Regions from separate parts of the Streptosporangium sp. 'caverna' genome, predicted to be linked through region 1. Evidence: riboswitches for the same ligand, from Rfam matches in the RefSeq annotation. Region 1 holds a riboswitch; each other region holds the start of a gene.
The links. A riboswitch is a leader RNA that binds a small molecule or an ion and turns the genes downstream of it on or off. The one in region 1 is predicted to bind cyclic di-AMP.
Positions count from the first base shown of each region.

Region 2: linked by a shared signal. The riboswitch ahead of DKM19_RS43735 (glycoside hydrolase family 25 protein) and the one ahead of DKM19_RS20470 (hypothetical protein) in region 1 are both predicted to bind cyclic di-AMP.
Region 3: linked by a shared signal. The riboswitch ahead of DKM19_RS53125 (hypothetical protein) and the one ahead of DKM19_RS20470 (hypothetical protein) in region 1 are both predicted to bind cyclic di-AMP.
Region 4: linked by a shared signal. The riboswitch ahead of DKM19_RS39000 (C40 family peptidase) and the one ahead of DKM19_RS20470 (hypothetical protein) in region 1 are both predicted to bind cyclic di-AMP.

Region 1 covers NZ_CP029711.1:4,634,113-4,636,305, forward strand. The annotation lists gene DKM19_RS20470 (hypothetical protein) at 1-761, opposite strand, end outside; cyclic di-AMP (ydaO/yuaA leader) riboswitch at 763-902, opposite strand; gene DKM19_RS20475 (helix-turn-helix domain-containing protein) at 1,267-1,875, opposite strand; gene DKM19_RS20480 (MFS transporter) at 2,058-2,193, shown strand, end outside.
Region 2 covers NZ_CP029711.1:10,125,035-10,127,227, forward strand. The annotation lists gene DKM19_RS43730 (hypothetical protein) at 1-247, shown strand, start outside; gene DKM19_RS43735 (glycoside hydrolase family 25 protein) at 271-1,050, opposite strand; cyclic di-AMP (ydaO/yuaA leader) riboswitch at 1,063-1,208, opposite strand; gene DKM19_RS43740 (GTPase family protein) at 1,723-2,193, opposite strand, start outside.
Region 3 covers NZ_CP029711.1:8,556,815-8,559,007, forward strand. The annotation lists gene DKM19_RS36900 (alpha/beta fold hydrolase) at 1-534, opposite strand, end outside; gene DKM19_RS53125 (hypothetical protein) at 662-1,369, opposite strand; cyclic di-AMP (ydaO/yuaA leader) riboswitch at 1,592-1,740, opposite strand; gene DKM19_RS52825 (lytic polysaccharide monooxygenase) at 1,999-2,193, shown strand, end outside.
Region 4 covers NZ_CP029711.1:9,065,041-9,067,233, reverse strand. The annotation lists gene DKM19_RS39005 (ROK family transcriptional regulator) at 1-14, shown strand, start outside; gene DKM19_RS39000 (C40 family peptidase) at 306-1,085, opposite strand; cyclic di-AMP (ydaO/yuaA leader) riboswitch at 1,097-1,311, opposite strand; gene DKM19_RS38995 (3-isopropylmalate dehydrogenase) at 1,470-2,193, shown strand, end outside.

The sequences.
Region 1 (2,193 bases):
AAGTCGCAGGCGCGGCCGAGCGGGTGTTCGCCGCCGTCGTTCTCGGCCCGGTAACAGCCGACCGTGTAGGGCAGGTCGAAGCGTTTCCTGACGGCTTCGCGCATGATCCGGGTGCGGTCGGTGATGTTGTCGCTGCCGGTGGGGAGCTGGGGAGCCCAGCTTCCGTCGGGGAGGCGGCCGGAACCGGTGGGGACGAGCTGGTCGAGTTTGTGCTTGATGTCGCGGATCAGGCCCTCGGCTCCGTCGCGCTGAGACTGCACCTCCTTGACCTCCTCACCGATGTTCTCGGCGAGCCGGGCAGCCGTCTCCGCGGCCTTTTTCTTGCGCTCCAGACTGTCGGCGAAGCGCTGCAGGGAAGCACCTTGCTCGGCGGTGAGCTGCTCCATCACCGCGGCGCCGCCCAGGTCGGGGGTGGACAGCAACGTGGGCAGGTTTCCCGCGCTGCTCTGGTAGCGAAGCTGAGCGATGGAGCCGGCCTCTTTCTCGATCTCGGCGTAGACCGCCTCGATCTTGCTCAGGTCTTCCTTGGCGACCGCCTCAGCCTGCTGCGCTTTTTTAAGGGACTCGCGTTTGGCCGCGTAGGCCTCGATCAGCATGTCGACTTTTTTGTTGAGCTTGGCCAGGTCGGCCCGGAGCTCGGTCTCGGTTGGTTTGGGGGCCGCGAGACCCGCGTTCGCGGGGCCCAGCGCAATCGCGACCGCGGTGAGAACACCGACCGCGATGGTTGCATGACGACGGAACGTGAGGGACGTGACCGCCACGTACTCTCCTCTCTTCTGCCGACCGGGTTAGCTGACGGGTTCGGGCTAGAGGGAAAGCCCTTCCACCGAAGTGGATTCACCCCGGGTGCGATGGGTCCCCGGTTCCCAGGGCAGGCGCCCGGAATTAGGCATATCGACCGTTACGGCCGAGGCAAAATGGAGCTTAACGGCAAACCGAAGGTCATGTGAACCCAATACGCAACTAAAGAGTGATCAACTCGTGATCATTGTTGGATAGGCGTAGGGCCTTGCCGCGTCTGGGCCGCCGTTCCATACGGCCCCTGCGACTTCCACTGCCACCGGTGAGCCAGGCAGCGCACATCACCTTCCTGGGCCGCTACCGGTTCGACATCACCGCTAACGGCCCCGGCCAGGGCCTGCGCCCCCTTGTGACCCAGGCGCCGCCGGAGACGACGACCGACACGGCTGGACGAAGACGGCTGGTCTCACGGGCGATTCTGTACCGACTCGCACGTCCGTAGCGGCCTTGCCCGGTGTGCGTGTGTCACTCGGCACCTGCTGCGGTGCCCTCGGACCGTACGGTCCGGGCGCGCAGGTGTGCTCGCTCTCCCTGATGGCCCAGGAGACTGAGGATCTCGACGGGGTTCTCGTCGGCGTTGCCGAACCAGTGGGGGGTGCGGGTGTCGAATTCGGCGGCCTCTCCGGGGCCCATGATCAGGTCGTTGTCGCCCAGGACCAGGCGTAGGCGGCCGTCGAGGACGTAGATCCATTCGTATCCCTCGTGGCTGGACTGCTCGGGCTCGGGTGAGCGCATCCTGGGCGAGATGATCAGTTTGTAGGCTTGCAGGCTTCCTGCTCGTCGGGTGAGGGGCAGCATGGTCATGCCGTGGCGGGTGACGGGCTTGAGGTGCAGGCGGGGATCTCCGGTCTGCGGCGCCCCGATGAGTTCGCCGATGTCCACGCGCAGCTCGCGCGCCAGGGGGAGCAGAAGTTCCAGGGTGGGGCGGCGCTGACCGGTTTCCAGGCGGGAGAGCGTGCTCAGGGAGATCCCGGTGGACTGTGCCAGCGAGGTCAGCGACAGGTTGCGCTGAGTGCGCAGCCCTTTCAGTCGGGGTCCGACCGCCGCCATCGTCGATGCGATCTCTTCATCCATGCCCCTACCTTGCCACCGCAGCAAGAATCTTTGCGTGTCGGTTCAGGCGGCCTGACCATGTCACAGGCGCCCCGATGCGGGCGATGACGCAGGACAGGAGAGGTGTGATGACCCGAGGCAACTTGCCCACCGCCCCGGCGGGTGGGCCCGATACCGCGCCGGCGCCGCCGGCGGATGCGATGGTGAGCGTTCGGCGTGGCTCGGTGACGCCGGCCGTGGTGATCCTGGTGCTGACGCAGCTGATGTTCGTCGTGGACACCTCGATCGTGAACGTGGCCCTGCCCGATATCGGCCGCGATCTGGACTTCTCCAGCGCCG
Region 2 (2,193 bases), 5.5 Mb from region 1:
CACGATCGGCCTCAGGCTGCTCGGGACCGGCGGTCTCCATCCGCTGGGGGAGAGCAGGCGATACGCCCCCGAGCTGATCGTCCACAGCGGCGCGGGATGGGTGTTCGCCACGGTGACCGTGGGGGCGCGTTCCGGCTGCTACCTGGTGTCCCTGTGGAACGGCTTCGACCTTCGGACGGTCAAGCGCGAGCACCCGGAAAAGGTCGCGGACCTGATCCTCTCGATCCGGCCCGAGGAGAGGGCCTGAAGGATGTCGTGGCGGCGGACACCTCAGGCGGGGCGGCCGAGGGCGCGCAGCTGATCGGGAGTCAGCGTGGAGATGTCCTGGTCGATGGGGGTTTCGGAATACTGGTGAATGGCCCAGGACTTCCAGTCGGCGGGCGGGGTGACGATGCCACCGCTGTAGAAGGCCACCCAGAGGGGATACTGGGCCAGGCCTGCGCCGTAGGTGTTGGCGAAGTTCCAGCTGCTGTAGACCATCGGCTTGACGCCGGTCTTGGCCTGGACACGGGCAAGCCAGGCCTTGGCCCAGGCGTTGACCTCACTGACGGACCTGCCGTCGGTGGTCTCCAGATCCAGTGCCAGCAGATCGCCGGGCTTGGCGGGCTGCTGGTTCACCACCGCGAGGAAGAAGTCAGCCTCGGCGATCGGGTTGTTGGCGGGATGAGCAAAGTGATAGGCGCCGCGCACGATGCCCTTCTTGGCCAGCTGGCTCCAGTGCCGGGCAAATGCCTTGTCGCGAAAATCCAGTCCCTCGGTGGCCTTGACGATGCCGAATTTGGCCGGGCTGGCATCCCAGTCATGGTCCGCCTGGTAATTGGAGACATCCTGGCCGTAGGTCGACACCTCGGCGCGGGCCCCGCTGAGGGAGGCGGTCTGCCCCAGGTTGACCGGCGCGGTGAGCGCCCTGGCCGAAGTCTGAACGGCACCGCTCACGGTCGTCGCGGAAAGGCTGGAGGCCAGGGCAGGGCTGGCGGCGAGAACCGCGCCGGCGACAACGGTCGCACCCATCGCGGACATGAGGGGACGGGGAAAACGATATTTGGACATGCGGGGATCAACTCCTTGCTTCCATGCCGCCTACCGGGTTAGCTGACGGGTTCGGGCGTGGAAGTGCCCTACACGACGCCATGTGGAATGGGCCGCGATTCACCCCAGAAGATTGGGTCCCCGGCTCCGTGAACGCACGGACTCGGCAGCCGCGCTCATCCCGCGACGGAAATCTCTGCGGGACGAGACCACGGTCTCGGTAATGATCAGAGCACTATCCGCGCCACAATTTGGCTGAGGCCATAACTTGGCTGGATATACGTATGCCCGAGATCCCGAAGGTAAGCGATGAGAGTCGAATGATGCAAGGCATCGTCATGTCGGCCTAACGAAATCCCTTACGGCATAGGCCTTTGATGAACAAATCTTTTACCTTTGGCAGGTGGGTTCGGGGCCTCGGAAAGCCCCATTCGGCCTTGAGATGCCGAGGCCAAGGGTGTCACCAGATACGAGCGTGTCACCAGATACGTGTGAGTCCTGTACGACCAGGTCAGAGACGCCGTCAAGGGCGCCGGACGTGGCAGGGAACCGCCCGTTCCCGTCACGAGAACATGTTGATGCCGACCACCGCTGCCGCGGCCGGCTTTCCGAGCTGGGCGGTCGACCTCCTTTTGTCGAGTGGTGAATCCGGTACCGCAGGCACGGCGGCAGAAAGCCGGGAACCCGGGCCGTTCAGCCCCCGTCCCGGGCCACCGTGATCGCCTCGACGAACCGGCGATATCTGGACAGCTCCCCGTCCACGGGTTCCAGCACGAGCTCGCGGGCGACCTGATCAACGCTCGCGCGGAGCGCCTTGGCCGCTCTGCGCGCGCGGCGCCGGCCACCGAGCCAGGCCGCCACCCGGGAGAGCAACGCGATCACCAGCCCGAGGAGGACGCCGCCGATCAGCAGGAAGGTGGGCCAGGGCAGATCGCCCACGGTCGGCAGGAACGGCTGCGGAAGCCGCAGATAGTCCATTCCGACCAGGCCGAGCAGCCATACCCCGCCCGCGATCATGGCCGCGAGCACCAGCCACTGCGCCAGCCCGACCGCCCGCCACCATCTGGGCCGCCTGGAGACTCCGAGCGTGGTGGCGGCCACGGCCCGGTCCAGACCGTCCTCCAGCTCGTCTCCGTGTGACCGCGCGGCCTGCCGTACGGCCAC
Region 3 (2,193 bases), 3.9 Mb from region 1:
TCCCGGGGAGCCGATGACCTCCCAGGTGGCCAGCGCCCGCTGGATCGCGGTCTCGCGGTCGGACGCGGGGGGCGCCATGAGCGCCGCCATCGCCGCCTGGGTGGGCCGGGCGGCCTCCGGGCTCGGAGTGGACATGATCGAGGTGAGGCTGTGCACCCGGTTCGGGTGGCGGATCGCCAGCAACTGAGCGATCATGCCGCCCATCGAGGCGCCGACCACGTGGGCCGACTCCCAGCCGAGCGCGTCCAGCAGCCCCGCGGCGTCGTCGGCCATGTCGTCCAGCAGGTAGGGGGCCTGCATGTTCTCGCCGAAAACGGGGGTGCCCGCGTCGTGGAGATGGGTGCTCTCACCGACGTCGCGATTGTCGAACCGTACGACATGGTGTCCCGCGTCGGCGAGGACCCCGCAGAACTCCTCGTCCCAGTGGATCATCTGGGAGCCGAGTCCCATGACCAGGAGAAGCGGGCGGCCCCGGGGGGAGCCGAAGGTGTCGTAAGCGATCTCGATGCCGTTCGCCGAGGCGCGCTGAGTCATGGCACTCCTACCGTGCTGGGTCCCGCGAATGTCCTGCCGATCCTGCGGAACAGAATGTCATTCGGTAGAAACGAGGACAAGAGCGGGAGTCCGGCGTCGTAGGCGCCCGGCCCGGTTGGGCCGCTGGTCAGTCGTTGACGACGTCGACCTTCGGGGGCGTGGCGGGGTTGTTGTCCTTGCGGCTCCACGCGCCGGTGGAGAACGCCATGGGGTAGTTCTTCTTGCCCACGCCGTCGCCCCACTTGGTGACCACGTACTGGACGTCGATGTGGCCCAGGCCTCCGTTGCCCTCCACGGCGAGCGTGTTGGAGTTGAACGTGCCGCCGGTCAGGTCGGCGAAGGTCTTGGCGTCGATGTCGATCATGATTCCGCTGCTGGAGGGCGTGCCGGGGCCGCGGTCGCCGACGAAAAAGGGGGCCTTCTTGCCCTTGTAGATGATGTAGCCCTCGGTGAACAGCGGCCAGCTCGGGCTGGCGATCATGCCCTTCTGCATCGGCTTGCCGCTCGCGGGCAGGCCGGTGTCCCCGGCGCGGCCGGAGGCGTCGTCCCAGAAGTAGGAGGCCTTGGTCGAACCCTTGAGGAGGGGGACGTCGGAATCGGGCTTGGGGGTGGGGCTCGACGCCTTGAGGCCCGTCGGTGCGCTGAGGCCCGCCGGTACGTCGAGGCTCGCCGGTGCGAGACCCGCCACGGCGGGGGATGCCGAGGTGGGGATCGCGTCCGCGCAGTACGCGGAGGCAGGGAGCGCCGAGGCGACACCGGCGGAGGTCAGGATGCTCGCGCCAAGGAGGGTGGCAGCGGCGAGACGGTTCTTATGCGGACTGAGGGAGAAACGCATGGAAGAGCCTCTTTCGCGAGGGAATGGGGCAGCCGCGTGCGACACACGGGGAGGAGGCACTGGCGGAGACGCGCTCACAGAACGGGAGGACGTAGCCGGATCAACCGGGCGCTACGCGGAGCACGTGCGGGAGGACACCGCTATCAGGTGCGGCGGAGGTGCTAGACGATCGACACGAACGGAAGATGCACCGGTACGAACATGACGCGGTGATCCATAGGGATCTCCTCTCCATCTCGTCTACCGGGTTAGCTGACGGGTTCGGGCGGTGGAGTTGCCCTACCGCCGCACGTTCGCGGCGGATTCACCCCAAGAAGTGGGCCCCCGGCTCCCGAGGCCCTACTGACCTTGGGATTCGACGCGGCTGGCCGCTCCTTCCGATGAAGGGCAGGTCGCCAACCGGTAAATGGGACACTACCGACCCAAACGGACAAAGCAAAGCAAAAGCCACGAAAGCCCCAGAAGATCTACCTGCAATCGTCAAGGAACCCTTACCGGGCAGACCTTGACCATCTTGCTCGCGGGCGTTAACTTCGGTGAAACTATTAGTAAAGTTACCTAATAGTTGACCGACGATCATCGCCTTGAAGTGCGATTTCTTCCTTTCCACCCCCGGGGGAGACAGTCTGATGAACAAGCGTAAGATCGCTTTGATCGCCGCGGCCGCCAGTGCGCCGGCCCTTCTCTCGACGGTGCTGATCACTTCCGCGCAAGCCCATGGTTCGATGGAATCCCCGGTCAGCCGGGTCTACGCGTGCTTCCTGGAGGGACCGGAGAGTCCCGACACCGCCGCGTGCAAGGCCGCGGTCACGACCGGCGGCACC
Region 4 (2,193 bases), 4.4 Mb from region 1:
GCCGCCGCGCCTGACCTCGGCCTCCCCCCGCGGTCGCGAGCCCACGGGGGGAAGCCGGCGGGTGTCGGCTCGCCGTACGCAGACCCGATGACGGGCGCCCGGGAGTCGTGCGCCGGCCCGACGCCGGCGACCGGAACGCCGTGCACCGGCTTGATGACGGATGCCCGGGGTCGCCATGCGCGGACCCGGGCGTCCGAAGCACGTGGGTGCGGTGGTCGGCGCTGCCGGTGGTCGCCGTGCGCGGACCGGGCGTCCGAGACGCCACGCGCCGATCGGGGCGCCTCGGACGATGAGGGCCGGGAGGCTCAGCCGGCGCTCAGCGTGCCGGCCTCGATCGCGGCCTTGACCCCCTTGGGGTCGGGGCGGACGGCGCCGGCGAAGGAGGCGCGACGCCCCGCGTCGAGCTTCTCCACCTTGACCACGTCGCCGGTGTGCGGGGCGTTGACCATGTAGCCCGGCTTGCTGACCATGCCGACGTGGTCGAGGCCGCTGAAGAAGACCAGGTCGCCCGGCTGGAGGTCCTTCCAGGCGATCTTCTTGGAGAACGCGTTGTACTGGTCGTTGGTGACGCGGGGCAGCTTGATCCCGGCGGCCCCGTAGGCGCGGAGCACCAGGCCGGAGCAGTCGAAGCCGCCGTGGCCGGTGCCGCCCCAGACGTAGGGCGTGCCGCGCTTGGACATGGCCCACTTCACGGCCTTCTGCCAGGCGGGCTTGGGAGGCTTGGGGGGCTTGGGAGCCGGGGCGGGGGCTTGTTCGGTCGCGGGCGCCGGTGAGGGCTCGACGGTGCCGGGCGCACCGGAGGTGCCGTGTGCGCCGGAGGTGCCGGGCGTTGCCGGGCTGGGAGCCGCCGGAGCGGGAGCGGCCGAGCCGGGAGCCGCCAGGCCGGGGATCGTCAGGCTGGGAGCCGCCGCGCCGGGAGCCGCCGGCCCGGGAGGCGGGACGGGGGCCTCGCCCCGGGTGACGGGAAAGGAGGACCCGGTGAGAGAGGCGTCGGCCAGGGGGGAGGAGTCGGCCAGAGCGACGGCCGGAGTCGCGAACACGGCGGCGCCGGCCACGAACAGCGACAGGACACGGGGGTAGGTCATGCCGGACAAAATGGTTCCTTCCATAAGGCCGGCCGGGTGAGCTGTCGGACTCGGGCGTGGAGGCCGCCCTACGGCGCGAGGGATGCGCCGATTCGCCCCAAGGAATCGCATGAGACAGCGGGAACGGCTCCGGGGGTGGAGCGAGTGTTCTCGATGTCCCGTGGATCCCGAAAAAGTGGTTCCCCGGCTCCGCGCAGACCGATATAGGGGATGACCTGCGCGAATTAGGCGTCGATACGAATGCTGAGGACCATAACGAAAGTCAACGAAACGGTCAATACCTCGCAAAGATGGACAAAACGATCAGGCGTGTCGTACGCTCGAATCTGTCCGCAGAATGAGATCGTTGTTCGATCACCGAGACGGGACCGGTAGGGTGCGTTCATGGATTCGCGTAACATTCGCCTGGCCGTCATCCCCGGAGACGGGATCGGGACCGAAGTCGTCACCGAGGGCCTGAAGGTCCTGGAAGCGGTCGGCACGAAGGTGGAGACCACCACCTACGATCTCGGCGCCAAGCGGTATCACGAGACCGGTGAGACCCTGCCCGACTCGGTTCTGGATGAGCTGCGCGGATATGACGCGATCCTGCTCGGCGCGGTCGGCGACCCCAGCGTGCCCCCGGGCGTCCTGGAGCGCGATCTACTGCTCAAGCTCCGCTTCCAGCTCGACCACTACGTGAACCTCCGCCCGGTCAAGCTCTTCCCCGGCGTGGAGACCCCGCTGGGCAAGGCCCGTCCCGAGGACATCGACATGATCGTGGTCCGCGAGGGCACCGAGGGGCTGTACGCGGGGACCGGCGGCGTGATGCGCCGTGGCACGCCCCACGAGATCGCCACCCAGGAGTCGCTGAACACCGCCCACGGCGTCGAACGGGTCGTCCGCTACGCCTTCGAGAAGGCGGCCGGCCGCCCCCGCAAGAAGCTGACGCTGGTCCACAAGACCAACGTGCTCACCTACGCCGGTGACCTCTGGGCCCGCATCTTCGACCGGGTCGGTCTGGAATACCCCGATGTCGAGACCGACTACTGCCACGTGGACGCGGCCTCGATGTTCTTCGTCAGCCAGCCGGAGCGGTTCGATGTGATCGTCACCGACAACCTCTTCG